DNA from 3 places in the Paraglaciecola aestuariivivens genome. Region 2 is predicted to be linked to each of the others. Evidence: predicted binding sites of a transcription regulator. Region 2 holds the regulator's gene; each other region holds the start of a gene.
What was found. Region 2 encodes FliA, which starts transcription of late flagellar genes. Its sites were predicted from a motif close to CTAAAGNTNNNNNNNNNNNNGCCGATA; they were not measured.
Positions count from the first base shown of each region.

Region 1: a site for FliA is predicted at 2,652-2,678, ahead of pomA (flagellar motor protein PomA). Genes of this name have one in related genera too.
Region 3: a site for FliA is predicted at 8,468-8,494, ahead of ACVCDT_RS15865 (DUF5610 domain-containing protein). Genes of this name have one in related genera too.

Region 1 is NZ_JBRKBA010000005.1:318,806-329,629, reverse strand. It holds gene ACVCDT_RS10105 (porin family protein) at 1-571, opposite strand, end outside; gene ACVCDT_RS10100 (flagellar motor protein MotB) at 856-1,773, opposite strand; gene pomA (flagellar motor protein PomA) at 1,778-2,542, opposite strand; gene xseB (exodeoxyribonuclease VII small subunit) at 2,839-3,081, shown strand; gene ispA ((2E,6E)-farnesyl diphosphate synthase) at 3,081-3,971, shown strand; gene dxs (1-deoxy-D-xylulose-5-phosphate synthase) at 4,023-5,894, shown strand; gene ACVCDT_RS10075 (phosphatidylglycerophosphatase A family protein) at 5,954-6,460, opposite strand; gene thiL (thiamine-phosphate kinase) at 6,494-7,456, opposite strand; gene nusB (transcription antitermination factor NusB) at 7,533-7,955, opposite strand; gene ribH (6,7-dimethyl-8-ribityllumazine synthase) at 7,956-8,432, opposite strand; gene ribBA (bifunctional 3,4-dihydroxy-2-butanone-4-phosphate synthase/GTP cyclohydrolase II) at 8,526-9,626, opposite strand; gene ACVCDT_RS10050 (riboflavin synthase) at 9,667-10,338, opposite strand; gene ribD (bifunctional diaminohydroxyphosphoribosylaminopyrimidine deaminase/5-amino-6-(5-phosphoribosylamino)uracil reductase RibD) at 10,357-10,824, opposite strand, start outside.
Region 2 is NZ_JBRKBA010000004.1:169,042-179,865, forward strand. It holds gene flhA (flagellar biosynthesis protein FlhA) at 1-296, shown strand, start outside; gene flhF (flagellar biosynthesis GTPase FlhF) at 341-1,648, shown strand; gene ACVCDT_RS07665 (MinD/ParA family ATP-binding protein) at 1,645-2,511, shown strand; gene ACVCDT_RS07670 (RNA polymerase sigma factor FliA) at 2,508-3,239, shown strand; gene cheY (chemotaxis response regulator CheY) at 3,295-3,678, shown strand; gene ACVCDT_RS07680 (protein phosphatase CheZ) at 3,712-4,476, shown strand; gene ACVCDT_RS07685 (chemotaxis protein CheA) at 4,489-6,615, shown strand; gene ACVCDT_RS07690 (protein-glutamate methylesterase/protein-glutamine glutaminase) at 6,678-7,793, shown strand; gene ACVCDT_RS07695 (ParA family protein) at 7,892-8,671, shown strand; gene ACVCDT_RS07700 (chemotaxis protein CheW) at 8,668-9,369, shown strand; gene ACVCDT_RS07705 (chemotaxis protein CheW) at 9,394-9,888, shown strand; gene ACVCDT_RS07710 (DUF2802 domain-containing protein) at 9,971-10,381, shown strand; gene metA (homoserine O-succinyltransferase MetA) at 10,562-10,824, shown strand, end outside.
Region 3 is NZ_JBRKBA010000014.1:58,976-69,799, forward strand. It holds gene ACVCDT_RS15825 (phosphoadenylyl-sulfate reductase) at 1-567, shown strand, start outside; gene ACVCDT_RS15830 (TIGR03899 family protein) at 572-1,468, opposite strand; gene ACVCDT_RS15835 (bifunctional diguanylate cyclase/phosphodiesterase) at 1,672-3,903, shown strand; gene ACVCDT_RS15840 (helix-turn-helix domain-containing protein) at 4,104-4,466, shown strand; gene ACVCDT_RS15845 (IS3 family transposase) at 4,466-5,308, shown strand; gene ACVCDT_RS15850 (acyl-CoA desaturase) at 5,374-6,501, opposite strand; gene fabR (HTH-type transcriptional repressor FabR) at 6,654-7,268, shown strand; gene trmA (tRNA (uridine(54)-C5)-methyltransferase TrmA) at 7,265-8,362, opposite strand; gene ACVCDT_RS15865 (DUF5610 domain-containing protein) at 8,525-9,907, shown strand; gene ACVCDT_RS15870 (RNA recognition motif domain-containing protein) at 9,950-10,405, opposite strand.

The sequences.
Region 1 (10,824 bases), on a different contig from region 2:
GATACTCTATGCCAACACTGGCCTGCTTAAAGTCGGTATCAAAATTTTGATCATCAATATCTTCAAATTCCATACCCGCATCGTAAACGCTATAAGTAGCATTTAGAATGACAGCAGAACTTAATTTAAAGGCTAATCCACCACCAACAAACACACTTTGATCATCAACTTGCTCAGAAAAATTTAACGCTTGGTAGTCGGTTTCAGACCACAGTTGACCTAACTTCATAAAAACAGAAAAGCTATCTGTCACAGGTAAGCTACCTTTTAAAGCTGCGGTGTAACCTTCTGTTGATAAGTTGATGTTATTATTTCCGTAGCTGCCAAAGTCTAAATAACTTCCTTCTAAGGCAAAAAACTGATTAAAGCGATAACCGGCTATGCCTTCGACTACATCCTTGTCTTCATCAAAATTATCATCAGAGTCTACCTGCAAATACCCATAATTAGCGCCAATATAAAACCCATTAGGGTTGTATTCGTTAGCGTTATTAGATTGCCCAAAAACACTAAAAGAGCTCAATGCCGTTAGTGCGGCCAAGGTAGAATAAAGGTTTAATTTGTGCTTCATGCGTTAACCTCGCTTAATTAATTTAAAAAACGCTGCTAGAGCAGCATTGTGTTCCCTTTTAAAAAAGCAAAGCTCATACCAAGCACAAAAACACGATCACAAAACCCACAAAAACACCTTAAACCATTGATTAACAATGATTTTTTAGACAAAGGTGTGGGAGTGAAAAATGTAATAAAAATAAGAGTGAATATTTAGGCCAGCCACAGAATGGCATTTTTTCTAACCAAGGTGTAATTTTTACAGGCTTATCTCATATTATAGTTAAGCCTGTAAAATTCGTATTATTCAAGCACCGAAATAGGCTCAGATTCTTTGGCCTTACCTTGCTTAACAGCAATTTCGACGCGTCTATTGCGACTACGCGCGGCTTGATCATCGGCTTCGGCTAAAGGTGCAGTATCGGCCTTTCCTACTACCGACATTCGACTTTCATCAAAGCCTTCGGCCCGTCTTAGCTCTTCGGCCACAGCCACAGCACGTTGTGCCGATAAGTCCCAGTTAGAGCGGTATAATTCATTGGAAATTTGCTGGCTATCACTATGCCCAGACACCTCTATATCACCGGGCATTTGCGCGAGTAACTCACCTATTTTACGCAAAATAGGAATAAATTGCGGTTGCAAAAAAGCAGAGCCAGCAGAAAACGAACCTTGTTCACGGATCCTAATGGTAATTTGTTGACCCAAAGATTCCATTTCGATAGCGCCGTCCACAATTTCTTTTTCTAACTTTTGCGCCACTTTACGCATTTGTTCTTGTACTTCTTCTTGGCTAGCACTTTGGCTAGTGGTTTGTTGCTCTGTGGCAGTTTGTTGAGCCGCACCGCCACGCTGCTCGCCACGTTGTTTTTGACGTCCACCGGCTGAATCTTCGTTACCCGCCTGAAACTCAAGCATTTCTTGAGTCATGTCAGTGGTTTTTTGTTGGATGGTATCTATAGGAGTAGGCTCAGGGCGACCAGGGCGAAACTCCATAGCAATCACACTGGTACCTTTAGGAATATCTTTTACTTCTATTTTATTTTGCACCCCAAAGGCAAATTTCATGGAACCTGCTATTTGTTTGAATTTCAGTACGTCCATTTCGGAAAATGACAACAACAATACAAAAAAGCACATCAACAGTGACATTAGATCGGCGAAGGTTCCCATCCACGCGGGCAGTCCTTCGGGGGGGCATTTAGGGCATTCGTCTTCCATGCGCTTACTCTGAATCTTCGTCTGAGCCGCGTTTACTGGCAGCTAAATAATTTTTCAATATGCCCTCAATAACACGAGGATTTTGCCCATCAGCAATACCAATAATTCCGTCTAACACTAAGCTTTGATTGAGTTTTTCTTCTGCGGCACGGTTACCTAATTTTACCGCTATAGGTAAACATAATAAGTTTGCCAACATGGCTCCGTACAAAGTGGTTAACAAGGCAACCGCCATGGCAGGCCCGATAGATTTAGGATCATCCATGTTAGACAACATCGCCACTAACCCTACTAAGGTACCTATCATACCCATGGCTGGTGCTACGTCCCCTAGGCCTTTAAAAATGGTTTGACCAAATTCATGTCTTTCAGTGGTCATGGCAATGTCTTTGCCTAAGGTGGCACGAACCACTTCTACGTCGTGGCCATCTACCAACATATCTACCCCTTTTTGCATAAAAGGGTTTTCGATTTCTGCTTCTTCTAATGCTAAAAAACCGCCTTTACGTGCGGCATCGGCCATCTCAACTATTTTTTCAATTTGGGATTCAGGCGTATCGATTTTAAACATAAAGGCCTTGCCAGCAACTTTACCTGCACCAAAAAATTGCCCAAGCGTGTATTGAGATAAAACCACAAACAAGCTGCCACAAAATACAATCAAAATTGAAGGAACGTTTATAAACATGGCAATATCGCCACCTTGGACCATTGCCATGACTACAAAGCCTATGGCCCCAAGAATTCCGATTATGGTTGCTAAATCCACATTGTGCTCCCAATAGAATTAGTGACACCGTCACTATAAAGCTAAAATACTGTGCTAAATGCTGTAAAAATCAAAAACCTAAACAAATTAACTGTTTATCACTCTATTTTATCGACAGCGGAGAATATTTCTATAGTAACTGCATAGCAGAAATTAAGTGATGCTTTATTTAGGTTAAATTTTCTAACTTAGACGCTTTGCAAGCATAGCCTGTTGAAAAGTGTTTGACCCTATTTTTGTGCTCAGGTAAGGTGCCTGCCAATTGATACCTTGCCAATATTCTATTGAAGAAATCTATGACAACAAAGAAAAAAGCCGAATCTTTAAGCTTTGAACAATCCATGCAAGAACTAGAAGCCTTAGTCACCAAAATGGAGCAAGGTGACCTGCCTCTTGAAGAAGCGTTACAAAGTTTTGAACGCGGCATCGAACTTGCCCGCCAAAGCCAACAAAAGTTAAAAGACGCAGAACAAAAAGTACAGATTTTAACTGCCCAAAATGGCCAGCAAAGCTTAGACGTATTTGAGCCAAATCCTTAATGATGTTGACCGATTTTCAGAAAAGTGTGAGCGCCAGAGTCGATCACACTCTTAGCCAAACCATAGCCGCTCTTCCTGAGCATGCGCCTAAATTAAAGCAAGCCATGAAATATGCGCTATTAATGGGTGGCAAGCGTATGCGCCCGTTTTTGGTTCAGGCAACAGGACAAATGCTAAAGGTAGATGAAAGGGATTTAGACGGACCAGCTGCGGCCATAGAAGCTATGCATGCCTATTCGTTAATTCATGACGATCTACCCGCCATGGACGACGACGATTTAAGACGTGGTCAACCAACTTGCCATATTCAGTTTGACGAAGCCACAGCGATTTTAGCTGGCGACGCCCTGCAAACGTTAGCGTTCGAACTTTTGTGCCAATATCCATTATCGGCAAACAAGCAAAATAAACGTATTGAATTAGTTAAAGTTTTAGCTCGTGCCTCTGGCTACCATGGTATGTGTGGCGGCCAAGCCATTGACTTAGCTGCCACTGGCCAACAGATTAGTCAAACTCAATTAGCACAACTTCACAGTAAAAAAACTGGGGCCTTGTTAGTGGCTTGTGTTGAAATGGCCATAGCTTTAGCCGATGAAATCGAACCATCAGATAAAAATCAATTATTGGATTTTGCTCAGACCATAGGCTTAGCGTTTCAAGTGCAAGATGATATTTTAGATGTCACAGCTGATGCTAGCGTGCTTGGTAAACCTCAAGGTTCAGATCAGGCCCACAATAAAAGTACTTATCCAGCTCTAATGGGTTTAGAGCAAGCAAAACACTATCTTGAGCAACTACATAAACAAGCACTTCAAGCTTTGCGTACTTTGCCTTACAATACCCAGATATTGGAAGCCTTTACCGACTTTGTTATTCGTCGCGCTTATTAAATAGGCTTAAGCTTCTTAAAAAAATAAAATTAACCAGTTGATAGCCATTTAATGACTTTAGATATTACTCACTACCCTATCCTAGCGAAAGCGAATACACCCGAAGAGCTAAGAGAGCTACCTCAAGATAAGTTACAGCAACTTAGTAAAGAGCTGCGTCAATACTTACTCACCAGCGTTAGCCAAAGCAGCGGGCACTTTGCCTCTGGATTAGGAACGGTTGAGTTAACTGTAGCCTTACACTATGTCTATAACACCCCATTTGACCGACTTTTATGGGATGTAGGTCACCAAGCTTACCCGCACAAAATATTAACTGGCAGGCGCGAACGTATGCCCAGCATACGCCAAAAGAATGGCTTACACCCTTTTCCTTGGCCTGGAGAAAGTGAATACGATACTTTTGCCGTAGGGCATTCGTCTACTTCAATTAGTGCCGCACTAGGCATGGCTGTAGCGGCGGAAAAAGAAGCCTTAGGCCGCAAAGTGGTGGCGGTTATTGGTGATGGAGCCATGACTGCTGGCATGGCCTTTGAAGCATTAAATCACGGCGGCGATATAGATAAAGACATGTTGGTGGTATTAAACGATAACGAAATGTCTATTTCGGAAAACGTTGGTGCCCTCAATAGTCATTTAGCTCGTTTATTAACCGGAAACTTTTTTAATTCTATTCGAGACGGTGGCAAAAAGCTGTTAAGCAATGTGCCGCCTATTAAAGAGTTTGCAAGCCGTGCAGAAGAACACATTAAAGGTATGGTAGTACCTGGTACTATCTTTGAAGAACTAGGCTTTAAATATATAGGCCCTATAGATGGGCACGATGTAAACGGCGTGGTAGATACGCTGCGTAATATGCGCAATATCAAAGGCCCGCAGATCTTGCACGTGGTCACTAAAAAGGGCAAGGGTTATCACTCTGCCGAGCAAGATCCTATTAAATTCCATGCTGTACCTAAATTTAACCCTAAGGATCAGGCACTGCCCAAAGCGGCGGCAAGTCATCCTACTTTTTCTGCCATTTTTGGCAACTGGTTATGTGACATGGCCAAACAAGATCCTAAGCTTATGGCAGTAACCCCTGCCATGCGTGAAGGTTCGGGCATGGTGCAATTTTCCCAGCAATTTCCTGAACAATATTTTGATGTCGCCATAGCCGAACAACATGCTGTGACTTTTGCCGCTGGGTTAGCCAAAGAAGGCTACAATGCTGTGGTCGCCATCTACTCAACCTTTTTGCAGCGAGCCTACGATCAGCTTATTCATGATGTAGCCTTACAAAACCTTCCAGTATTATTTGCCATAGACAGAGCCGGTATTGTAGGTGCAGATGGACCTACCCATCAGGGCGCCTTTGATATTAGCTTTTTGCGTTGCATTCCTAATATGGTGATTATGACTCCCAGCGACGAAAATGAATGCCGTCAAATGCTTTACACAGGGCATAAATTGCAAAAACCTGCGGCAGTTAGATACCCAAGAGGCTCTGCCACTGGGGTAACACCTGATGCACAGATGACAGCCTTAGAGTTAGGCCAAAGCCGCACGCTTAGAGAAGGTGAAAAAGTCGCAATCTTAAACTTTGGTACTTTATTGCCTTTTGCTCAAGAAGCAGCAGAAAGCCTGAATGCCAGCTTAGTCGATATGCGTTTTGTAAAACCCTTAGATACAGCTGTGATAGCCAAACTTGCTAAAGATCACTCATTATTTGTCACCCTTGAAGATGGTGCCATTATGGGTGGCGCTGGCAGTGCGGTTGCCGAATACCTTATAGCTAGCCCCTATCAGGCCAAATTAATTCAGCTTGGTTTACCAGATGAATTTATTATGCAAGGCACGCAGCAACAGATGTATGCCGAACTGGGCCTAGATAGCGCTGGGATTTTGGCTAAAGTTAAACAATTTAACCAAGCTAAAGGATAGTAGCAGTGAAAGACAAGGCTTAGCTAAAACTAAGCCTAGTTGGGTATAACCAAAAGGATTTAGCTAAAGGTGGTGGTGGGTAGCCACGACAAACCCAATAAAATATGCAATCCAGCCATGGCCATGATCCCGGCTAATACATCATCTACCATAATGCCAAAGCCTCCCCCAACCTGTTTGTCTAAATAGTTAATAGGCCAAGGTTTAACAATATCGAAAAAGCGAAACAACACAAAACCGACTAATAGGGTTTGCCAATTCAAGGGCACAGCAAGCATAGTAATTAACATGCCTGCTACTTCATCCCACACAATAGAAGAATCATCATGTACCTGCATGTCGTTGGCGGTTTTTTCACATATCCAAATGCCCAGCAAGCTCACGGCAAGGGTAACAGCTAAATAACTCTCAAAATTGGCAAAGTAGGCTAACAAAACCACTAAAGGTAAAGCGGCAAGTGTGCCAAAGGTACCAGGCATTTTTGCCGCTAATCCACTTCCAAAGCCTAAGGCTAAAAAGTGCACTGGATTGCGCAAGCTAACTCTTTGGCGTAATTCTTTGTCCACTGCAGACCCTTTTTGATTCGCTTTAAACTTTGCTTAAAAGTGTTGGTAACCCTTTTTAGCATAATTAAAGGTTTTGTCATTTAAACGTAAATCTAATTTTCCACAATTTCCGTTTACTTGGCCAATATAAGTGGCCGAAACATTGGCATTGGCTAATGAGGTTTCAAGGTTTCCTTTTTGCTCTTCACTTACAGTAAACAACAATTCGTAATCGTCACCTGCACTTAGCGCATAGTCGTAGGCCTGTTCAATCGACACTGACTGCTTTAGGGCACGAGATAAGGGTAGCTTATTCACATGCACAGTTGCGCCACATTGAGAGCCTTTGAGTACATGTTGAATATCTGAAACTAAACCATCTGAAAGATCGATACAGGCACTGGCAATGCGTCTTAGGTTGGTGCCAAATAACAATCTAGGTGTAGGGTAATTGAGCCTATTAATCAGATACTCTCGATTTAACTTATCGCCAATGCTCAATTTGTTGGTAGCTAAATCTAAGCCCAAACCTGCATCCCCTAAGGTTCCAGTCACATAAATAGAATCACCTGGTTTGGCTTGGGAGCGCGTTAAAGCTTGATGACATGGAACAAAGCCTTGTGCGGTAATAGTGATGGCTAATGGCCCTTGAACCGTATCTCCACCAATTAATTGAATAGAGTAATACTCAGCATGCTGCTGTAAACCATTAGAGAAGTCCTCTAACCAAGCTTTATCTATCTCGGGCAAGCTTAAAGATAAACTTATCCAGGCCGGCTCTGCTCCCATAGCGGCCAAATCACTTAGGTTTACCGCTATGGCTTTTTGCGCAATGGCATGGGCAGATGTGTCAGGTAAAAAATGCACACCACTTAGCAAGGTATCTGTGGTGGTAACCAAGGCTTGTCCTTGAGGAACATGGGTCACTGCACAGTCATCACCAATGCCAATAATGACATCTTTGCGTTGAAAACTTTTTGCTTTGAAAAAGTTTTCGATCAAATTAAATTCTTTCACTTTCACAACTTATTTTTATTAGCATCGCACCAAGCACTAGGTGCCAAGCGTCATATCAAGCACCTAAATTGGCTGCTTAATTAAGTTCGTCTTTACGTAAGGTTTTGATGGCTTTATCTAACACACCGTTGACAAACTTATGGCTTTCATCTGCGCCAAACTCTTTTGCTAGTTCTATGGCTTCATTGATCACTACTTTATAAGGCACATCAATGCGATGAACTAATTCATAAGTCGCAATCCGTAAAATGGCATATTCCACCGGATCTAATTCTTCAGGCAAACGTCCTAAATAAGGTTTAAGCTTTTTATCTAGTTCAGCACAGTTTTTTACAACCGCTCTTAATAGCTCCAAAAAGTACTCAGTATCGACTTTTTGCATATTGTTGCTAGTCACAGTACTAAGTTCGATTTGCTCTACTGGGTTTTGAGTCATTTGCCAAGAGTATACGGCTTGCACAGCAAGCTCTCTGGCTAAGTGGCGGGCTTTAGGTTTCACCTATTTGGCCTCTTCAATGTTAGCTAATACATTTACCATTTCTAAGGCACCTACTGCCGCTTCTGCACCTTTGTTTCCGGCTTTAGTACCAGAACGTTCTATCGCTTGTTCAATACTATCTGTGGTAATCACACCAAAAGAAACAGGAATACCATATTCAAGTGACACTTGGGCTAAGCCTTTATTACATTCACCAGCCACAAAATCAAAATGCGGTGTGCCACCTCTTATCACTGCACCTAAGGCAATGATGGCATCGTATTTATTTTGTTCAGCAAGCTTTTTAGCGGCTATGGGCAATTCATAAGCCCCAGGAACACGCACTAAAGTGATATCTTGAGTGTTGACTTCGCCATGTCTTTCTAAGGCATCTAATGCACCTTCTACTAGGCTTTCAACCACAAAACTGTTAAATCTGGCCACAACAAATGCAAATTTTTTACCTGTCGCGCGAATGTTACCTTCAATAATATTCATCAAAACAACCTTACTAGAAAAATCGGCGCGCAGTTTAGCACATCCGAATGGGGAAATATTGTGATATTTTTATCTGTCAATTTTATCAATTTATTAAATTTCGATGTATTCAACCACTTCTAAGCCATAGCCCGATAACGCATGGTACTTTTTAGGCTTGCTTAATAAACGCATTTTTTTCACCCCTAGGCTGGCCAGAATTTGACTGCCCACCCCAATAGTGCGAGACGAGCCTTTCCAGTCGGCTTTTATTGGCTTTTCACCTTTGTCTTCTGCTTCGAATTGCTTTACTTGGGTTAAGAGGTCTTCGTCTTTTCCTAACAGCACTAACACCCCACCATTATCTGCAATGTATTTAATTGCTTCGGGCAACCCCATACTGCGTGAAATTGCCCGTTGTGAACCCAACAAATCACTAAAACTATTTTGCAGGTGCACACGCACTAAAGTAGGCGAGTCGGGCTGAATCTCACCTTTGCACATAGCAAAATGTACTTGATTATCTATTACATCTTTAAAAGTTACTAAATCAAACTCACCATATTCAGTGGGCAGCTTACACTTGGCAACTTGCTCGATAGTGGTTTCGTTTAAGTTTCTATATTCGATTAAATCAGCAATGGTGCCAATTTTCATATCATGCTTTGCAGCAAACTCTTCTAGCTCTGGCAACCTTGCCATGCTGCCATCTTCTTTTAGAATTTCCACTATCACTGCGGCAGGCTCACAGCCTGCAAGCCTAGCGAGGTCGATGCCCGCTTCGGTATGCCCAGCACGATTTAACACCCCACCTTCTTTACCAATAAGTGGAAAGATATGCCCAGGTTGCACTATGTCTGCGGCTGTGGCGTTTTTATTCACTGCGGCTAAAATCGTTTTTGCTCTATCTGCAGCTGAGATCCCTGTGGTTACCCCTTCGGCAGCCTCAATCGACACAGTAAAGTTAGTCGAAAACTGCGCGCCGTTATTATCTACCATTAGCGGCAGGTTAAGTCGTCGGCAGCGCGCTTCTGTCATTGGTAAACAGACTAAGCCTCGGGCATGGGTAACCATAAAATTAATGGCTTCTGGGGTAACATGCTCGGCGGCCATAATTAAATCGCCTTCGTTTTCGCGATCTTCGTCATCCATTAAGATAACCATTTTACCTTGACGAATATCTTCAATTATTTCTTCACTGCTATTGAAAGGCATAATAATGTGTCTTCTGTTTAATTAAATTAAGAGGATTGGATTACTTTAAAAAGCCATTTTCAGCCAAAAAGGCCAAACTTATATCTTGCTTTTTATCCTCAGGTAACTGCTGTGCTGCTTTGTCGCCTAACATGAGTCTTTCAATGTAACGGGCGATAACATCCACTTCTAAATTTACTTGGGTTCCCACTTGGTATAAGCCAATTATGGTTTCTTGAAGACTGTGAGGGATCAAGGTCAGCAAAAACTTGGCGCCCTCAACCTGATTCACAGTTAAACTCACACCATCTACCGTAATAGAGCCTTTATGGGCTAAATATTTGGCGAGTTCATCAGGCGCTTGCACCCAAATTTCTACGTATCGCCCAACTTGCTTGATAGACAGTACCTTGCCTACCCCATCTACGTGCCCACTGACTATATGGCCACCTAAACGACTGTTCGCTAGTAAGGCTTTTTCTAAGTTAACCTTGCTGCCCGCTTGGTAATTGGCAAAGCCGGTAAGCTTAATGGTTTCGTGTGATACATCGGCGCTAAACCCTTGCGCGGTTTTAGCCACCACAGTTAAACATACGCCATTATTGGCTATGCTGTCGCCTAGTTCGACGTCAGACATATCTAACTTATTAACTTTAATCGCTAAACGAATATCTTCACCACTGGGCGTGAGACTTTCAATCACCCCGACATCTTCAATTATTCCAGTAAACATGTTTTCTCTATTCTTGCTTTAGTGATTAAAAAGTGCAGTCATTTTTATATCTGACCCTACTTGCCTAATGTCTTGCCAGCTTAATATTGGCACATCTTGCATTGATTCTAATTCGGCCATTTCAAACAAATTTTGTCCCGCCCCGCCTATAAGTTTGGGCGCTTGATATAAAATCAATTCATCTACTAAGTTATTTTTTACTAAGGCACCGGCTAACTTAGCACCCGCTTCAACCCACAGTTGATTGAGCTGTAATTCACCTAACTTTTGCATAATTTGTTGCAAGTCTAAGCGATTTTGATTATACCTTGCTTGCCATTGACTTACATGCTCTGCGAAGGGTAATGGATTGATCTGGCTATTAATTAACAATACTTTGCCGCCAGTATTGCCTTTTAGCGGTTGTAAGCAATTAAGCTGGTTAGTTAATTGATTACGCCCATCTAAAATCACCCGCAAAGGTTGACGTAAATCTTCTTCTAACAA
Region 2 (10,824 bases):
CTGTTATTACCTTAGCTCCAGAGTTGGAACAAATGTTGCACCAGTCATTACAAGCAGGTGGAGCGGATGGGGCTGGCATAGAGCCAGGGTTGGCAGAACGTCTTCAAGGTTCATTAAATGAAGCCGCTCAACAACAAGAATTAGCTGGCGAGCCAGCAGTATTACTGACATCTGGCATGTTAAGGCCAGTGCTATCGAAGTTTTTAAAACACTCAGTGAATGGATTGCATGTGTTGTCGTATCAGGAAATTCCGGACGACAAACAAATAAAAATCGTCAGTGCAGTGGGTCAATAATCTGACACAAAGTGAATACTTAAGGTGTTACACGAGGAGTAAATATGAAAATCAGACGTTTTTATGGCAAGGACATGCGTGAAGCGCTCAAGCAAGTTAAAGATGAACTTGGTGGAGATGCGGTGATCATGTCAAATAAAAAACATGCTGATGGCATTGAAATAGTTGCGGCTTACGATAAAGAGCCTGAGTCGACTCTTACACCCGCTAGCCAAAAGGTGAATTCGCAGATTGAGTCTAGTGCGCCAACTCCTACTCTAAGTGAAATTATTGGTGACTCTGCCCCTGATAGTTTAAAAGCCTTGCTAGAAAAGCAATCAAAAGCTAATCAACAGTCGGTTAATGAGCAAGCTGCGCCTATACAGGCAGAGCGTTTTGCCAAAAATCCCAGCAGCCAAACCAACTCAACACAATATCAAAGCGAATCCAATGCAATTAAAGAAGTGCGTCAAGAGCTATCTTCATTACGCAACTTATTGCAATTTCAAGTTTCAGGTCTGATTGAACAAGAAAAAAACCGTAAACACCCCATGCACGGCTATTTATTACAAAGATTACAACAAATGGGGATTTCAGAATCTCTGTCAGAAGAAGTGGTGTCTTATGCCCCTGAGTCAGCTGACGAAAGGCAAGCATGGTTATTTTTATTAAAATTATTAGCCAATAAGTTACAAACTAAAGATGACGATATTCTAGCTCAGCCTGGGGTGGTTGCACTGATGGGACCAACAGGTACGGGTAAAACTACCACTATTGCAAAATTAGCGGCCAAAGCTGCGCAGAAATACGGCTCAGACCAAGTAGCTATCATTACGCTAGATAACTATCGAATAGGAGCCTTTGAGCAAATCGCCACTTACGGAAAAATTATTGGTTGTCAGGTAAAACAAGCACAAAACTCTAACGATTTATCAGATTTACTTTATCAATTTAGAAATAAACGTTTAGTGTTAGTTGATACCGCTGGTTTTAGTCAAAAAGATGCTAGACTAATCAAACAGTTAGATACTATAAATCAGAATGCTTGTGTTAATATTCGAAAATATTTAGTGATGCAAGCAAACTGTCAATATCGTGTTATGCAACAAACTATAAATGAATATCGACAGGTTTCTCTGCATGGGTGTATATTGACTAAGTTAGACGAGTGTTACAGCTTAGGAGAAGTAATAAGCGTGGCAATAGAAAACAAATTACAAATTTGTTATTTAACTGATGGTCAACGTGTACCAGAAGACCTACAAGTTGCAAGCACAAAATTTTTGATTACTAGTGCTGCGAAGCTTTATAAAAAATTCGGTTTAATTCATACTAACAGCCATAATGTTAATAAAGCAGCAGTGGCAGTATGATTGAGGACCAAGCGAGTAGCTTAAGAAGAATGAATCAATCTCGATTAATTAAAGTAATAGCCGTGACCGGCGGAAAGGGTGGCGTGGGTAAAACCAATGTTACCCTGAATACTGCGATCTCTCTTGCTCAACAAGGCAAAAGAGTCATGGTGCTAGATGCCGACTTAGGCTTAGCCAATGTAGATGTGTTACTTGGCCTAAGAGTTGAAAAAAACTTATCCCATGTATTATCGGGAGAGTGCACCTTAGATGATGTGTTGGTTGAAGGCCCCTATGGCATAAAAATCGCGCCTGCAACTTCTGGCAGTCAATCTATGACAGAATTAACCCCTACTGAACATGCTGGGTTAATTCGGGCTTTTAGCGAACTACAATCGCAAATTGATGTGTTAATTGTAGATACCGCAGCCGGCATCTCAGATATGGTATTAAGCTTTTCGAAAGCTTCACAAGATATCATGATGGTGGTGTGTGATGAGCCAACGTCGTTAACCGATGCCTATGCATTAATTAAAATTTTAAATAAAGAGCACGGAATTTTTAGATTTAAAATTGTTGCCAATATGGTGCGCAGTATGCGCGAGGGTGACGAACTGTTTTCTAAACTGACCAAAGTAACTAATCGCTTTTTAGATGTGGCATTAGAGTTAGTGGCAGTGGTGCCATTTGACGAAAATGTAAGAAAATCAGTTAGAAAACAAAAAGCCATAGTAGAAGCTTTTCCTACATCACCCGCTTCTATGGCCATTAGACGATTAGCTAAAAAAGCCATGGAGTGGCCCATACCCAATCAACCTGGTGGGCATTTAGAATTTTTTCTTGAACAACTTGTATCTAAAAAAGCAGTGGGCGAAGACAGGTGAACAGTAAAGCTGCGGCTTATCAGCAATTAGCTGACAAGAACGAATTAGTTGAAAGACACGCTTCTTTAGTGAAGCGTATTGCGCATCATCTTATGGCTAGATTACCAGCCAGTGTTTTGGTAGATGATTTAATTCAAGCAGGCATGATAGGCTTATTAGAAGCATCGCGTAATTTTGATGGCAGCAAAGGCGCAAGTTTTGAAACTTTTGCAGGCATTCGTATTCGTGGTTCAATGTTAGACGAAATACGCAAAGGGGATTGGACTCCGCGCTCTGTACATAAAAACGGGCGCGCCATTACCGAAGCAATTAATCAAGTTGAGCGCGAAACGGGACGTGATGCTCGTGATTTAGACGTTGCAGAGAAGCTACAAGTCAGTATTGAAAGCTATCACCAAATGTTAAATGAGGTGAATGCCGGTAAAATCATTGGCATGGAAGATCTAGGAGTAACGGAAGACGTAGTCAGTACAGAGCAAACTAAAGGCTCAGATACGCCTTTTGAAGATTTAGTACAAGGGTCGTTTCAAAAAGCATTAGCCTACGCAATTACTACTTTGCCAGAACGTGAAGCGATTGTTTTGTCCTTATACTATGATGAAGAATTAAATTTACGTGAAATAGGTGAAGTGCTGGATGTGAGTGAATCCAGAGTGAGTCAAATACATAGCCAGGCCATGTTGAAGCTTAAAGCTCGCATGCAATATTGGCGTACAAACGAAAATTAAAATAACAATAAATTGGGTTTTAAGTTAAGCATTAAAACTCTCACCGGAGGTAGTTTTGGATAAGAATATGAAAATCCTAGTTGTTGATGACTTTTCAACAATGCGACGGATTATCAAGAACTTACTTAAAGATCTTGGCTTTACTAATATACAAGAAGCAGACGATGGCAGCACAGCATTGCCTATGTTGCAGCAAGGTGACTTTGACTTTGTAGTAACAGATTGGAATATGCCAGGAATGCAGGGGATCGACCTACTTAGAGCGATTCGTTCTGATGCAAGCTTGAAACATATTCCTGTTTTGATGGTAACTGCTGAAGCGAAAAAGGAACAAATCGTAGCTGCAGCTCAAGCTGGCGTTAACGGTTATGTGATTAAGCCTTTTACCGCCGCCACGCTTAAAGAAAAACTGGCCAAAATATTTGAACGTCTAGGGTAAATTCAGACTCACCTGATTACGAGGAAAGACTGTATGACTGCCTTAAACTCTGCGCCCATTTCTTTAGAAGATGCTAAGAAATTAGTCAGCTTAATTGAAAAGGGCGAAAACCAGCAAGCCAGAGAGCTATTAGACGCTGCTGGCGCCCAAAATTCTATTGAATTATTTGCTGAGGTTGGCAAGTTAACCCGTCAACTTCATGATTCTTTAAATAATTTTCAGCTCGATCCTCGTATCATTAATATGACCAATGAGGAAATCCCCGACGCTCAAACTCGTCTTACTTACGTCATTGAAACCACTGAAGAAGCGGCAAACAAAACCATGGATTTAGTGGATTCTTGTATGCCTATAGCCGAAAAGTTGCAGCAAGGAATTGCTGAAATCGCCCCTGAATGGCAAAAGCTAATGGAAAAAAACTTGCAGTTAGGTGAGTTTAATACCCTAGTTAAACAAGTTGATAGATTTTTAAAAGCCAGTGGTGAAGATTCTGCCACTTTAACTAATTTATTAACCGAAGTGTTAATGGCCCAAGGTTATCAAGATCTTACCGGGCAAGTCATAAGACGAGTCATAGAATTAGTTAAAGAGGTCGAAGACAATTTAGTCTACATGTTAACAGTGTTTGGCAAGGCTGATGCCAAAGAAAAGACAGAGGTCGTTGAAAAACCTAACAAATCTAAGAAAGAAGCCGATAAGGTAAAAGCTGAAGGTCCTATTTTAGATGCCGACAGTAGGGAAGACGTTGCGTCGGATCAAGACGACGTAGATGATTTGCTTTCAAGTCTTGGGTTTTAGAGGTGCTAAATAATGGCTTTTGATGTTGACGAGGAAATACTACAGGACTTTCTAGTTGAAGCTGGAGAGATCTTGGAGCAATTACAAGAACAGCTCGTTGATTTAGAGAATAACCCTGAAGACGCGGATTTACTTAACGCGATTTTTAGGGGATATCATACGGTAAAGGGTGGCGCGGGATTTTTATCGCTCACAGAGCTGGTAGATATTTGTCATGGTGCGGAAAATGTCTTTGATGTTATGCGCAATGGGCAACGCACGCTAACCCCAGAATTAATGGACGTTATTTTACAGGCCACTGACGAAGTGGTAGAAATGTTTGATAATGTTAAAGCTGGCGAACCCCTAGTGCCAGCAGAGCAAAGCTTAATTGATACCTTAACCCGATTAAGTCAACCTGAATCAGCAGATGAAGCCAGTTCAGCCCAAGCGCAACCCGAGGTGACTGAAGCCCCAGTTATTGAGGCTGAAAAAGACCAATCAAAAGCCACAGGTGATTCGGAAGATTTTAGTGAAGATGAATTTGAAGCCCTGTTAGATGAATTACATGGTGAATCTGCGCCTGGTAAATCTAGCACAGCTTCGCAGGCAGACAGCCAATCTTCAGATGAAGATATCAGTGATGATGAGTTTGAAGCCTTACTTGACCAGTTGCATGGCAAAGGCCAATTTAGTGCTGAAGAAGCCAGTGACAATCAGCCTAGCTCTACAGCTGCACAAGAAAGCCCAGATACTTCAACAAATGACGACATCACTGATGATGAATTTGAAGCGCTATTAGATGAATTGCATGGAAAAGGTCAAGGGCCAGCTAAACCTGAACCTAAAGCCGCAGCCAAAGCTCCAGAAGCGCCTAAAGCTGAATCACCTAAAGCGTCAGCTCAGCCAGCCAAGCCGATAGAAAAGCCTGTTGAAGCCAAACCAATAGCGGCCAAGAAAGAAGAAAAGAAAACCGCTGTTGCACCACAAGCTGAAACCACAGTTAGGGTAGACACTAAACGTTTAGACCAAATTATGAATATGGTGGGCGAACTGGTTTTAGTCAGAAACCGTTTGTTAAGTTTAAGCACCAATGTGAATGACGAAAGCATGGCCAAAGCCATAGCAAATTTGGATGTTGTCACCGGTGACTTGCAAGGTGCGGTTATGAAAACCCGCATGCAACCCATTAAAAAAGTGTTTGGACGTTTTCCTCGTGTTGTGCGCGACTTAGCTCGTACCCTAAAGAAAGAAATTACCTTAGAGCTTGAAGGTGAAGAAACAGATTTAGACAAAAATTTAGTTGAAGCGCTTGCTGATCCCCTAGTGCATTTGGTCCGCAACTCAGTGGATCACGGCATTGAGATGCCAGAAGAGCGCAAGGCTGCCGGTAAACCAACTATGGGCACTGTTAAGCTATCTGCTTCGCAAGAAGGGGATCATATACTGCTGACCATAGTTGATGATGGCAAAGGCATGGATCCTGAAAAGTTAAAAGACATAGCTATTTCAAGAGGTGTGTTAGATGCCGATTCTGCCGCTAGAATGACAGATGTTGAGGCGTTTAACCTTATATTTGCCCCAGGCTTTTCTACCAAAACCGAAATATCAGAAGTTTCTGGTCGTGGTGTGGGCATGGATGTGGTTAAAACCAAAATTAATCAGTTAAATGGCTCGGTTAATATAAATTCTAAACTTGGTGAAGGCACTACTTTAGAAATTAAAGTGCCCCTTACTTTAGCCATTTTACCTACCTTAATGATTGTAATTGGTGATCAAACTTTTGCTTTGCCTTTAGGCTCAGTTAACGAAATTATTAACGTTGATATGCAAAAAACCAATACAGTTGATGGACAATTAACTATGATAGTGCGCTCGAAGGCGATACCACTATTTTATTTACGTGAATGGTTGTCTAAAGGTAAAGTTGAGATTGATAAGTCTAAAGGTCATGTGGTGGTAGTACAAATTGGCACCCAACAACTAGGCTTTGTGGTGGATGCATTAATTGGACAAGAAGAAGTGGTGATAAAACCACTAGATGAATTGTTACAAGGTACACCAGGCATGGCGGGAGCAACCATTACCAGTGACGGTGGAATTGCCCTAATTTTGGATGTACCTGGACTATTAAAGCGGTACGCCAACAAAAAATCTTAGTCGGGCGGTGTTATAAAACGCCTAGAAATATAATAAGTTTAATAAAGGTTAAATAGGCGAGAATGGCTTACAAGGTTTTAATTGTTGATGATTCAACTTTTTTTCGCCGCAGAATAAAGCAGATACTTGAAGAAGATACTGAGTTAGAGGTAGTGGGAGAAGCCAAAGATGGCGAAGAGGCGTTAGCACTAGTAAAATCGTTAAACCCTGATGTTGTAACCATGGACGTAGAAATGCCGGTAATGGATGGAATTACGGCCGTCAAAAACATCATGGCCTACAAAACTGTGCCAATTATCATGTTTTCATCTTTGACCCATGAAGGGGCGCAATCTACTTTTGATGCCTTAGATGCTGGGGCGGTAGATTTTTTACCGAAAAAATTCGAAGATATTGCTCGTAATAAAAAAGATGCGGTGACCTTATTGCAAAATAGGGTGAAAGCTTTATGTAGCAAACAAGCCTCGCAGAATAACGATTATAGTCAACCCAAATCATCCGCTTTGTCTGCTTTGCGTAGGCGTGCACAAATTGAAAAAGTCACTAAAGCTGCAGACGTTGTTGCAAATACTGTTAACCAAAGTTCATTGCCATCTGGCAAGTGCGGCTGTATTGGCATTGGTACCTCAACGGGTGGGCCTGTGGCCATCCAGCAAATCTTAACCAAGCTACCGGCTGATTTTCCTGTGCCAGTGGTATTGGTGCAACATATGCCCGGTACTTTTACCCAAGCTTTTGCTAAACGCTTAAATGAACTGTGTGAAGTTAAAGTAAAAGAAGCCGAAAACGGCGATATTTTACAAGCAGGAACATGTTATTTAGCACCTGGTGGAAAACAAATGACCTTAGAAGGTCGTCCTAGCCAACCAAGGGTTTTGATTTCTGAGCCTGAAAAATTTCCCCGTGAAACCTATAAGCCCAGCGTAGATGTGACCTTTGAGTCACTTGGCAACGTTTATGGCGGCAATGTGTTAGCCATTATTCTTACTGGCATGGGGACAGATGGCAAAGATGGTTGTAAATCATTAAAAGACAAAGGCGCCAAAATTTGGGCTCAAGATGAAAAAAGCTCGGTTGTATATGGCATGCCAGCTGCGGTGACCATTAACAAAATTTCAGAAGCAAGTTTTGACATTGTTGAGATGGCAAATCAAATCAAAAAAGAAATTTTAGCTTAGTGATAGTGGAGTAATGGGGTGACTGAATTAATTGAAGGGTATGAACGAAAGAAAACAACATTTCTTTCAGTCTGCCAATCAGTGTATTGGGTGATCCTGTGAAAGTTTGGACAGTTGCTAATCACAAAGGTGGCGTAGGTAAAACCACTACTACTGTGACTATGGGCGGGTTGCTCGCACAGGCTGGCCATAAAGTCATTCTTATTGATACCGACCCGCAAGCATCCTTAAGTTATTATTTTGGGATAGATGCAGAGACGCTCACCAGCAGTTTGTATAATGTTTTTGTGGCGGGCAAGTCGCTTAGCAAAGAGCAATTATTGAATTGTTTGCAACCTACAAGTTTAGAGTCTTTGTATGTCTTACCTGCTTCTATGGCCCTGGCTACCTTAGACAGAAAGCTAGGTACGCAGTCGGGTATGGGATTGATTCTAAAACATGCTTTAGGGCTTATCGCAGACGAATTTGACTATGCTATTTTAGATTGTCCTCCTGTGCTTGGAGTCTTAATGATCAATGCATTGGCGGCATCTGACAGAGTGATTATTCCAGTTCAAACAGAATTTCTAGCCCTAAAGGGCTTAGACAGGATGCTGAACTCTATGCAAATAATGCAAAAATCCTTGGCGACACGCTTTAAATATACCATAGTCCCTACTATGTATGATAAAAGGGTAAAAGCTGCCACAGGCTCATACAGCACCCTAAAACGTACACACCAAGGACATGTTTGGGGAGGGTTAATTCCTATAGACACGCGATTTAGAGACGCGAGTCAGGCGCAAAGTCCCCCTTCGGTTTATGCGCCAAAATCCAGAGGCGTGTTTGCCTATGCAAAACTCTTAACCTATTTACAAAGTTTGGACAAAGAACTGTGAGTCAAAGCCCTTTTGCTAATGAAGATGTAATGGAAGATTATATGTCAGCGCTTTTGACTGACGAGCCCATTATTGAAGAAGCACAACGCCAATCGGTTGAACAACTTCTTAATACCGCGCCTTCTGTTAGGTCTGAGCCTTTTGAGCCCGCCCCAAAGAAAGCGATTGAAGTGGTTAAAGTTCTTGAGCCACAAGTCGAAAACAACAATAAGGTCAAACAAAAGCCAAAATCGATCATAAAGCCAGTTATTCCCACTGAGGAGTTTCAAGTTTTATTATTTGAAGTGGCGGGTATGACCTTAGCAGTGCCATTAATGGAGTTAGGTGGCATACACAAACTGCAAAATACCAGTCCAATATTTGGTAAGCCAGCCTGGTTTAAAGGCGTATTATTGCACCGAGATGAAAAGTTTAGCGTTGTAGATACAGCCAAATGGGTGATGCCAAAAACTTCAGTCGATAAGCTGGCAGACTCGATAAATTATCAATACCTTGTACTCTTAGGAGAAAGTGGTTGGGGATTGGCTTGTGAAAGCTTAGTGACCACTGAAGTACTTTTACCAGAGGATGTAAAATGGCGAAATGTTGAAAGCAGTCGCCCTTGGTTATCTGGCATGATAAAAAAGAAAATGTGTGCCTTGGTTAACGTACAACAGATGATTAGTATGTTAAGCCAAGGTTTAAGCAGCAACGATTAGCCCATTGAGGCCGGAGCATTAGGAATGAATGACCTTAGAGATTCAAGCAATACATTAGCTGCAAATGGCGATGAAGTTTTGCAGTGGGTAACCTATAAATTAGGTGATGAAACCTATGGCATTAACGTAATGCAAGTGCAAGAAGTCTTACGTTATACCGAAATTGCACCTGTTCCTGGTGCCCCTGATTATGTGTTAGGTATTATTAATTTAAGAGGTAACGTTGTTACAGTTATTGATACCCGCTCGCGTTTTGGTTTACCTTCTTCTGATATTTCAGATAGCACACGTATAGTGATCATTGAGTCAGAAGATCAAGTTGTTGGAATTTTGGTAGATAGCGTGGCTGAAGTGGTGTACTTGCGCTCTTCTGAAATAGACAGCGCGCCTAATGTAGGCACAGAAGAAAGCGCTAAGTTTATTCAAGGGGTAAGTAATAGAGATGGTGAATTACTGATCTTAGTTGATTTAAATAAATTACTCAGCGACGATGAATGGAACGAAATTACCAACATTTAAAACTCATGTTTATGCAGTTTAACCAGATAGTTGGTGAATTTTACTTGGCAATTAATGTGGCACAGAACCACAAGAGAACTTTATGAGCCTTACTCTGCTGTTAAGCCTATTTGCTATTTGTTTGTCTATTGGATGTGTTTTAGCCATAAAAAGCCTTAGACAAAGCTTGCGCGAAAGCCAAGGAAAAATCGAGCTGCAACAAACTAAACTCGAACAGTTAAACAATCACAACACCCAATTAAATCACGAGTTGCACGAAATGCGCAGCGGAAACTTTGGCCTAAGTAAACGCTTAAAAGCATTAGTGCAGGATGTGGAAAAGCTACAAGCTGCCCAGCAAAGCCTAGCAGAGCAAGATCCACAAGTGCGCTTTTACAGCAATGCAGCCAAATTGATCAATCAAGGCGCAAGCATTGAAGACGTGATGCAAGAATGCGGTATTCCATCAGCAGAAGCAGAATTGTTATTTAATTTGCATCGCGGTTCTAAATAACCCTCACCAATTTTCCTCTTAACGTCAGCTACTGGCGTTGATTTAGATTTTGTCTTATACAGATTTCATATAAAAGTTATATCACATACTAATTCTTTTAGACGTCTAGACGTAAAGATGTTGACATTTGCTAGGCGATAAGCCAAATTTAAAACCATCACTTTTTGCCTTGGAGCCATTATGCCTATTAGAATTCCAAGTAACTTGCCTGCTCAAAATGTGCTTAACAATGAGAATATCTTTGTTATGGATAGTCAACGTGCTGCGACGCAAGATATTCGACCTATGGAAGTGGGCATTTTGAATTTGATGCCCAATAAAATGGAAACCGAAGAACAGTTTTTACGCTTGTTATCCAATACACCGCTACAAATTAATATCGATTTAATTCGTATCGATAATCAGGCACCTAAAAATACCCCAGCTGCTCACATGGACAATTT
Region 3 (10,824 bases), on a different contig from region 2:
ATGTTACATATGTTGACTCAGCAGTACCCTGATATTCCTGTGGTATTAACCGATACGGGTTATTTGTTTCCCGAAACCTACCAGTTTGTAGATGAACTTACCCAAAGACTAAAGCTTAACTTAAAAGTATTTAGAGCTGGGCTTTCCCCTGCTTGGCAAGAGGCTAGAATGGGTAAGTTATGGGAAAAAGGTGTTGAAGGCATTGAACAATACAATCACTTAAATAAAGTGCAGCCAATGCAAAATGCCTTAGACGAATTACAGGTTAAAAGTTGGTTTGCTGGGCTGCGTAGAAGTCAGTCTGATATGCGAGAGGCATTACCTGTGATTCAACGTCTTAAACAGCAATTTAAAATTTATCCCATAATAGATTGGTCTAATAAAGATGTGCACATGTACCTTAAAAAGCATAACTTGCCTTATCATCCTTTATGGGAAAAAGGTTATGTGTCTATTGGTGATTGGCATAGCACCCGTTCATTAGAAGAAGGTATGAGCGAGCAAGATACACGTTTCTTTGGTTTAAAAAGAGAGTGTGGACTACATGAATTTGGTGACGGTATTTAATCGCCTAATTGACCTCAAAAGCCGAATTAAGTGTATGAGTTAACGCTATTAAATAGGCATCTTGTTTTTGTTGTGGCACTAATTTACACAGCTCGGCACCACTAGTGGTAAATTTATAATATTTTAATGAAGTGCCGGCTCGCTTGGCACGTATTTGCATAGTCTGCCTAGTACAGCGCCATTCATAAGACTTTTCTGTGGGTAGTTCTCCCGACTCAATTTCACTATGGTGAATTAAGCCCAAATCCATTAATGATAAAATATCGGGGTAGCCTAACCCAAATTCAGCTAAGTTTATTAGCTGATTTCCTTTGGTATGAAACAATGACCATAAACTGGGTTTTTGGTAGTAGCCCATTAGTAGTTTAGGTACAGACTCGCCTTTTCGTTTACTGGCTAAGCTCACTGCAAGTTGAAAAGTTTGTGCATCTTTTTGCGTAAGTTGCTGCAATATACTTAAGGTTTTTAATGAAAAGCTGCCTGGTTTGGCTGATTCTACAGCAAAGATTTTTCCCCATAAATCTTGCATGGCAGGAGAATACACTTGTTCTGCCATATGCACAAAACTAAAAAACCAATCTGCATCAATATCTTCGTCTGCGCAGTCGGCTATGCACAAATCTAAAGCTTTAGCTAAAATACTTTCCAGATTTTGCACTTTACGTTGAGCTATAAGGCTGGCTTTACGCGAGGCTTTTTCTGTTGTACTGAGTGGTTTAGCTTGATGATCACTAGCTTGAATGCCAATTTGCGCAAACCATTTGGTCATTCGATTAAGCTCAAGTGAACGCTCAACTTTTTTTTCTGCTTTATCTGTAGCGGCACTTTTTTTAGGCTGTGTAGGCTGCTCAACAGTAACTGCTGGGACCACTGATGGAGAATTTTTGTGCGATATTTTCATTTCAGGCAAACACAGGTTAAAATTTACAATTCTTTATATTGCGTTAATTGATGTTACATGAGCAAATAAAAATGTTAACTTTAAGCGTAATAATAAATGTTTTCATGCTCCATTTTTGACATTAATGTATTTACTAGGGGCGAGGTTGATAAACATAAGGTATGTTTTCTAGAGCACTAGATATTAAATTTGACGGATTTTGAATGAACCCTAGTAAGTATGATAACGATGAATTAATCTTTTTATCAGAGGATAGCCAAAGTAACGCGCCAGATATTACGGGTGCATGGAATGTGCTGGTGGTGGATGATGATGAGGAAATTCATTCAGTTACTAGGTTAGCCCTTTCTGATTTAGTCGTTAACGGCAAATCATTGCATTTTGTGCATGCCTATTCAGGCGAAGAAGCCCTAAAAATAATTGAAGAAATGGGCGCCTCTATAGCTATTATTTTACTTGATGTGGTGATGGAGGCAGACGATGCTGGCCTGATGGTAGCCAAAAAAATGCGTGAAGAGCTCAATCTTATTGAACCTCGAATTATTTTACGTACCGGTCAGCCAGGTTATGCGCCAGAAGAACAAGTCATAAAAGATTACGATATCAACGACTATAAAACCAAAACCGAATTAACCCGTGGCAAATTAGTGACTGCCATTATCGCTTCTATCCGTTCTTACCAACAAATTCTGACTATCAATCAAAGTCGTAGTGGCCTAACAAAAATTATTCTTTCAGCGGCAAACTTAATGGAAGAGCATTCGGTGAAAAGTTTTTGTGAAGGTGTGGTCACACAAATTAGCTCTTTGATTGGACTGGATGCTGGAGGCATAGTCTGTGCTAAAGCAGGTTCAATTTTAGATCAAGAAGACGATGGTGTTTATGTGCTAGGTGCAGCGGGAGAATTTGCACCTTATATAAATGGCAAACTAGAAAATTTGCATAACGACAGAGTGGTTAAGTTTGTTCATTGTTGCTTGCAGTTAAAAGAGCATGTTTTTGAAAAAGAGTTTTCTGTTTTATATCTTAATAGCTCTGGCTATGAGGCCGCGGTTTACTTAGATATTCAGCGAGAAATCAATGATATAGATAAACAATTGCTCGAAGTGTTTTTATCTAGCATCTCTGTTGGTTATGAAAATGTGAATTTATTCCATCAGTTACGAACTGCGGCTTTTAAAGACTGGCTAACTAAACTGCCCAATCGCAGTGAATTCATTAATATGCTGGATGAATGTGAAGAAGGAGCACGTAAAAGCTCAGAAGCAGTAATTGCCTTAATCGATATCAATCATTTTGCTGATATAAATGACGGCTTAGGTCAAGATGCGGGTAACAACACTTTATTGGCCGTCACTCACAGATTACAAGAAACCTTTAGCGAAGAAGTTAAAATAGGCCGAATTGGCTCAGACGTGTTTGGCCTTATTGGCTCTGAATGTGACGTTAACCCAGAAACATTAAATAATATGTTTATCGAGCCTTTTAAAGCCGGCGAACATACCTTGCCATTGACTGCTTCTTTTGGCTTTTGTCGTTTACAAGGAAAAAGCCAATCTGGGATCAGCCGTTTAACCCATAGTAATATTGCCTTAAATAAAGCCAAAAAGAATCTCAATACCAACTTTGAATACTATGCGCCAGAAATGGAAGAAGAAACCACTTGGCGTTTAGACATGATTAGGCAATTACAAAATGACTTTGAAGCTCGCAAGTTAGAACTATGGTATCAACCGCAAGTCGATTTGGTCACTGAACAAATTATTGGAATGGAAGCCTTATTAAGATGGCCTTCTAGTGATGGCGGTTTTATTTCTCCTGCGGTATTTGTGCCTTTGGCTGAATATTCTGGACTCATCATAGATATAGGCATTTGGGTTTTAGAAGAAGCCTGTCACAAGTTACAAGCTTTATCTGAACAAGGTTATGAAGGACTGCGAATGGCGGTAAACATTTCAATGCCACAATTTCGCGATCCCAATTTTATCGATACGGTGAAAAAAATCATCACTGAAAATGGTATTGAGCCGCATAAAATTGAATTAGAAATTACTGAAAGTGTGGTGATGGACGAACCACAAATTGTGATTGAAGCACTACAAGAATTAAAACAGTTTGGAGTAAAGGTGGCCATAGACGATTTTGGCACGGGCTTTTCTTCAATGAGTTATCTACAACAGCTGCCGTTAGATCGATTAAAGGTTGACCGTTCTTTTGTTAATGAAATTACCCCAGGTAAATCAGCTTTTATTGCAGAAACTATAGTGACACTTGGTAATCGCTTAGGTTTATCTACTATTGCTGAAGGGGTAGAAAAGCGTGAGCAGGCCAGTTATATGTTAAAACTTGGATGTGACGAAGCACAGGGCTATTTGTTTGCCAAGCCCCTACCTTATCAAGAGTTACTTACTTTCTTGGCTAAACAAGATAATTAATAAAGGCCTCTTAATGAAGTGACCCCCAATAGTTGGACATACCAATTACTGGGGGTCTTTTTATGTCCAAATACCACAGAGCATTTAAGTTAGAGATAGCGAAATGTACTCAAAACCAAAGCTCGCGAGAGCTTGGTTTAATATACAACGTACCATCAAACCAAATCCGATACTGGTCAGTAGTTTATAGACTTAATGGTATGGATAGCTTCTTACACAAGCAATTTCCTTACACGCGTGACTTCAAGCTAGAAGTATTAAGGACTATGAGAGTAGAAAGTTGGTCATTGTCCTATACCAGTGCATTTTTTGATTTATCCACGCCAGGTATTTTATATCAGTGGCAAAAGCTTTACGCTCGCGATGGTTTATCTCGACTCACACCACGCAAAAAAGGAAGGCCTCGCATGACACATCACTCTCCAGAGCCCAAACCATCAGGGCAGATGACAGAAAAAGAACTAAGAGAAGAGTTAGAGTATTTACGTGCTGAGAACGCTGTCCTAAAAAAGTTAGAAGCCTTGGCTCAAGCCAAAAAGAAAAAAGCAAAGAAAAGGCCCTAGTGGTCGATGAGCTCAAGGCAAAATACAGCTTACATCATTTACTTAAAGCTTCGGGGCTAGCTCGGAGTGTGTATTACTATCATCGTAGCGCACACCAAGCAGCATGCCCTGATGTAGCCTTAAAATCCCAAATACGTGAGATTTATCATCATCATAAAGGGCGGTATGGGTATCGTCGGATAACATGTACTTTAAGATTGGCAGGTATGGTGGTTAATCATAAACGTGTCCAACGTCTAATGGGGGAATTGGGTCTTAAGTCAAAGGTCAGACCGAAGCGATATAAATCATATAAAGGCGAAGTGGGTAAAATCGCCGCTGATTTAGTTCAAAGAGAATTTAGAGCTGATAAACCGAATCAAAAGTGGGTGACGGATGTGACCGAATTTAAAGTCAATGGACAGAAGGTTTACCTGTCACCTGTTATCGACTTGTTTAACCAAGAAGTGGTGAGTTATGAGGTGCGCAAATCGGTTACGCTTCCGTTAGTAACCGATATGCTGAAAAGCGCAACGAATAAGCTTAAGAAAGGTGAGAAGCCGATAGTTCACTCAGACCAAGGGTGGCAGTACCAAAACAGGGCTTATCAAAACCATCTCAGAGATAAAGGCTTATCACAAAGTATGTCGAGAAAAGGTAACTGCTTAGACAACGCTATAGCCGAGAACTTCTTCGGCATACTCAAGACTGAAATGTATCATAATGAAGAATTCAAAAATGCAGATGAACTGATTGCAAACATCCGAAAATACATCGACTATTACAATAACGAACGTATTAAGCTAAAACTAAAAGGCCTGAGTCCGATAGCATATCGAAATCAGGCCTTGGTAGCTGCTTAGAAATGAGTCCAACTTTATGGGGTCACTTCATAAGAGGCCTTTATTAGTACTGGTTGTGTACTTATTTAGTTTTGGCAAAAGTCATACTGATGCAGTTGTAACCATTTTTGTTTTTGCAGTGCTAATCCTTGTTTGAGCTCTTTGTATTGATACTGCAAATCAAGATTCTCATAGCTGCGTTTTAAATGTTGGCCTTTGATTGCCATTAACTGTTTTTTCGCTGCATAGTATTCAGTCATTCTTTGTGCGAGTAGTTCATATTCTTTTTGCAGTCTAACTAACACTTCTTCTGCATTAGGCAAATTCGACACTTTTTCTTTGGCTAATTTTAATTGCATCGCCACTTTGGCTTTTTCAATGCGTTCTTCAGGACAACGGCGCAGGTTTTTTGTCCAACCAATAAATGACAAACCTCTAATAAGCCATTTAGTGGGATCAAACTGCCACCATTTCACACCGTTGCGATAATCATATTCAAAAATATGATGGAAATTGTGGTAACCCTCTCCAAAGGTAAAAAAGGCTAAAATGTCATTATCTCTGGCAGAATTTTTGTCTGTGTAGGGCTGTCGTCCCCAAATGTGCGCTAATGAATTAATACAAAAAGTCACATGATGCACTACTACCAAGCGAAACACTCCAGCTAACAATAACATGCCCCAAACATCGCCATTCAGCCAACCTAATAAAATAGGGATCCCAAAGTTAGCGCTAAGCATTATTTTTAGGTAATGATTATGTTGCCACATGACAATTTTATCTTTTTGCAGATCACGACAATTACTATAATCAGTATAGCGTTCTACTTGGTACTCTCTGAGCATCCAACCAATGTGTGAATACCAAAAGCCTTTCTTGGCCGAATAAGGATCCTGCTGATTATCATCTACGTGTTTATGATGAATGCGATGATCAGAGCACCAGTGTAAAATACTATTTTGCAAACTCATCGCCCCACCAATGGCTAAAATAGCTTTCACTATTGAGTTTGCTTCGTAAGCTTTGTGCGACCACAGCCTATGATAGCCGGCGGTTATGGACATACCGGAAAAATAAATCAGAAAAATACAGGCTATAATTTCGAAGCTATCAAAGCCATGGGTAAAGGCTTCTAATGGCATTAACACAAGTGCGATTAAACCAGTGATGATGAAGACCAATACATTGGTTAAAATAAGGCGGGGTTTTTTCATTTACGAATACAAATTTCAGCTTACAAGTGTACGCTATTCTACTTGCCATTATGCGATTCGCAAGCGCTATATTTTATTATCACCTTGATTTGCTGGTTTCAGCGCAGAATCTTGTTAATATTCTACTACTTAGGAAAATTAGGTTTTAGCAGTTGAATCGTCAAGAACAAAAACTTCGTACACGTCGTTCAATTATTGAAGCGGCTTTTATGTTGTTAGATGAACGCCGTAGTTTGTCGAGTATTAGTTTACGAGAGGTCGCCAGAGTAGCGGGTATTGCGCCTACGTCTTTTTATCGACACTTTAAAGATATTGACGAACTAGGCCTGACCTTAGTGGATGAGGCCGGATTAGCCCTGCGTCAACTTATGCGTCAAGCTAGGCTACGCATAGCCTCAGGTGGAGGAGTGATCAATACTTCTGTGGATACCTTTATGGAATTCATCACAGCTAACAATAATGTGTTTCGATTATTATTGAGGGAGCATACTGGCACATCAATGGCATTTAGGGCTGCGGTGCTTAGGGAAATTAAACACTTTAATGTTGAGCTCACAGATTACACTATGAGCACTACAGGCTTGCCTTACAATATTGCCAACCTGCAAGCAGAAGCCATGGTTAAACTCGTGTTTAGTGCTGGTGCAGAAGCACTAGACGCCTCAAAAGAACAAAAGTCTATTGTTGCCGAGCGGGTAAAGCTACAACTTAGATTTGTAGCAAATGGCGCCTTGCAAGCTATGGCTGAGCAAAAACCTAAAGCTTAAATTTTTTGTAAGTACAGCCCACACTCTGCATGATGGGTATAAGGAAACTGATCAAAGAGTGCAAAACGGCTCACCTTGTGGGTTTTTAACAAAACCTTTAAGTTGTCTTTTAAAGTGTCAGGATTACACGAGATATAAATAATATTTTGGTAATCTTTGATCATATCAACTGTGGTTTCATCTAAGCCAGCTCGTGGAGGGTCAACTAACACGGTTTTGCAGTTATATTCGCTTAAATCTGTGCCTTCTAGTCTTCTAAACTCTCTGACTCCTTGTTGAGCTTGAACAAACTCTTCACTCGACATGCGCAAGATTTTTAAGTTGTTAATGTTATTCTGTTGAATGTTTTCTTGTGCGGCGGCTACCGAGGTTTTTGATATTTCTGTCGCTATAACCTTGTTAAAGTTTTGCGCTAAGGGCACAGAAAAGTTACCCGCGCCACAATATAGCTCTAAAAGATCACCTTGGGCATTTTGGGTAATATCAAGCGCCCACTCAATCATGTGAATATTGACCTTAGCATTTGGCTGGGTAAAACTATTTTCTACTTGCTTAAAGCTAAAGTTCTGCTGATTAATAGTTAAGTGTTCGGTGACAAAATCTCTATCTAAAATAATTTTTTGTTTTTTGGCCCGTCCAATAATGTCAATGCGGTAACTTTTTCGCAAAATGCTTAAAATGCCCTGCATTTCTTTCACCCACGCCTCATCAAGGGCTTTGTGATATAACAAAGACACTAAGACTTCACCGCTCAGGCTAGCTAAATAGTCCACTTGAAATAACTTTCTACGCGCTATTTCATTACCTTTAAGCAGCACAAGCAGATCTCGCATGACCTCATTAATTAATTGGCTAGCAGGTGGAAAATGAGTGACAGGGTATTTTTGCTTGGTTTCCTGATCGAACATTATATGCTCTAAGTTATCCCCATCGTGCCACAATCTAAATTCCGCTCTTTGTCTATAATGCAAAGGTTCAGATGCAAACACTTCTAGAGAAGGCATCTTAAATTGAGCAAAGCTTTGTTTTATTGCCTGGGTTTTATGCTCTAGCTGAGTCGCGTAGTTTTCTGCCTTAATGTCTATTGGCCGCATGGCTCACCTTAGTCTGTATAGGTTAATTGCGCGCAAGGTAAAGGGTTTTAAACCATACTTCAAGGCAGATCTATAGCCTTGGTTAAAAATAAATCAAAATGACATTAAAGTTTTGCCAAGAAGTGGCCGATAGTATTAGACGAGGATAGTGAGGTATCTGCCATGAATATTAGTCAGCTTAAAGCCTTTTTAGGTGATAAACCCCAACATTTGGGGAACGACAACAGTTTGCAAAACCAGCTGCGTGATGCTGGATTAAGCCAAGTCTTGGCTACGCCTGTGGCTAAAGGCCTAGCGGGTGAAGATAAGTTTAGTACTAGCACAACCCTAGGGGTGCGTGTATTTGCAGCTTCTTTTAACCAATCTTTAGAAATCGATCAACGTAAACCCAATTTTTCTGTACCTAAAGAAAAAGAGCAAAATAGCACGCTCTTTGATTTTGAAGAAGTGGCTAAAAATGTCTTAAATTTTGTAGGTGGTGCCATTAAAAATGCTAAACATAATGGTGCAAATGAAGGCCAACTTAATGCTTTATTCGCGCAAGCCACGTCAGGTGTGATGAAAGGCATCAAAATGGCTGAACGAGATTTAGCCGGATTTCTTAACGAAGACATTACCCAAGGGATCGAGCAGAGTAAAAATCTAATTGAAACTGGTATTGAAAAATTAAGACAAGATATCTTTGCGCCGAATAAGGTGGTGGCAGAACAGCAAATAAATCTTGAGCAAACTAAAATACAAAAAGGTGAGCTTTCTATTCGCACGCGCGATGGAGATAAGGTCACCTTGAGCTTTGAAGATCTGCAACATTTTGAGTTTAATCAAAGACAGCTTGAGGTCAGCCAGCCTGTAACTACTCAAGCAAGCGTAAACGGTGAGCAAAATAGCCCTTCACCTGAAGATAAAGCTACAGAAGTTCAGGCGGGTACAATTAATGAGTCTGTCCCTCAAAGTGAAGAGCAGGCTAGCATAAGTCCAGAAGATAAAACTGCTACCCAAACGACCACTCAAGAAAACGCTGTATTTATACAGCAAAATGCTTTTTCCTTTTCGGTTAAAGGAGAATTAGACGAAAGTGAACTTAAAGCCATTGGTCAATTAGTTGTAGATACCAATGAGTTGGCAGAAGAGTTTTTTAATGGCGATATAGAAACCGCATTTAATCAAGCGCTTGAATTAGGTTTTGATCAGCAAGAGTTGGCTAGCTTTGCCTTGCAACTAACTAAAGTTGAAAATACTCAAGTAATTAAAACCTATGAAACTGTGTCGCATTATGATCAAGATAACCAACAGGCAGACCCTGCCAAAGCGGTAAAACCTGTAACAGAATATCTAGATAAATTGTTGAACGTACTAGATGGTGCTCGTTTAAAGTTAGAAAACAACCAGTCATATGAAAACGTAGTAAACGAATTAATCAACCGTTTAGGTGATGAAGTGGCAACGCCTGATCTCATCTCAGCTATTAACCGCTTTAATGAGTTTAATCAAAGATTGGTGAACAGTTTACCTATAGGGTATCAACCCTCTGCTAAAGAAGCATAAAAAAAGGCCAGCTTATAGCTGGCCTTTATTTTTAATTGAAACTTACTCTTCTTCAGTTTTTTCTTTGGCTAATCTAACTTTAAGTGTTCTTTCTTGAAAACTTGAATCATTAAGGTTTTTAATGGCTTTTGCTGCGCCTTTGGCGTGCATTTCAACAAAACCATATCCTTTACGTTTTCCAGTTCGGCGATCTTTCATTAATCGCACCGAAACAACTTTACCTTGTTGCTCAAAATGTTCCTGAACAGCTTGCTCGTTTGCACGATAAGGCAAGTTCCCTACATATAAAGTTGCCACTTCAGAGGAAGTGTCATCATTATCTGAAGAATTAGCTTGGAATGCTTGGCTAATTAACGGAACTAATACCCCACCTAAGACCACGCCTACTGCTATAGATAATTGACTAGAGATGTCTGCGGAAACCATTGGCAGAATAAAATATAAAACAACAGCTAAGATAACTGTGATAACAATGTTTAATACAAAAGATGGATTCATGTAACTTTACCTAGATTTTATTTTGGTTATAAGATTATAAAGCGTTCTCATGGTACCCATTTATAGGCATTACGCAAACAGTTAGCACCCCATTTATTTGAGCTTTTCCTTTATATAGGCCAAATTCGTTCGATTTTTTACCAGCTTGCCGAAAAAACCAGCATTCAACCATTTATTTTAAAAAAGCCCTTGCATGGGAATCTGTTATCTCTATAATGCGCCCTCGCTTCAAGGGAGGCCACTTAGGTATCCCACAAAATGTTGACCTTGTTAACACTTTGTAAAATAGCCAAGGCTATGATTGATGCGGGATGCAGCAAGATTTAATTTGAAAATATTTTAAATAAAATCTTGACATCAAATGGAGATAGCGTAATATTCGCCTCCCGCTTGAGAGGGTCTTCGGACAGTATCTTAAG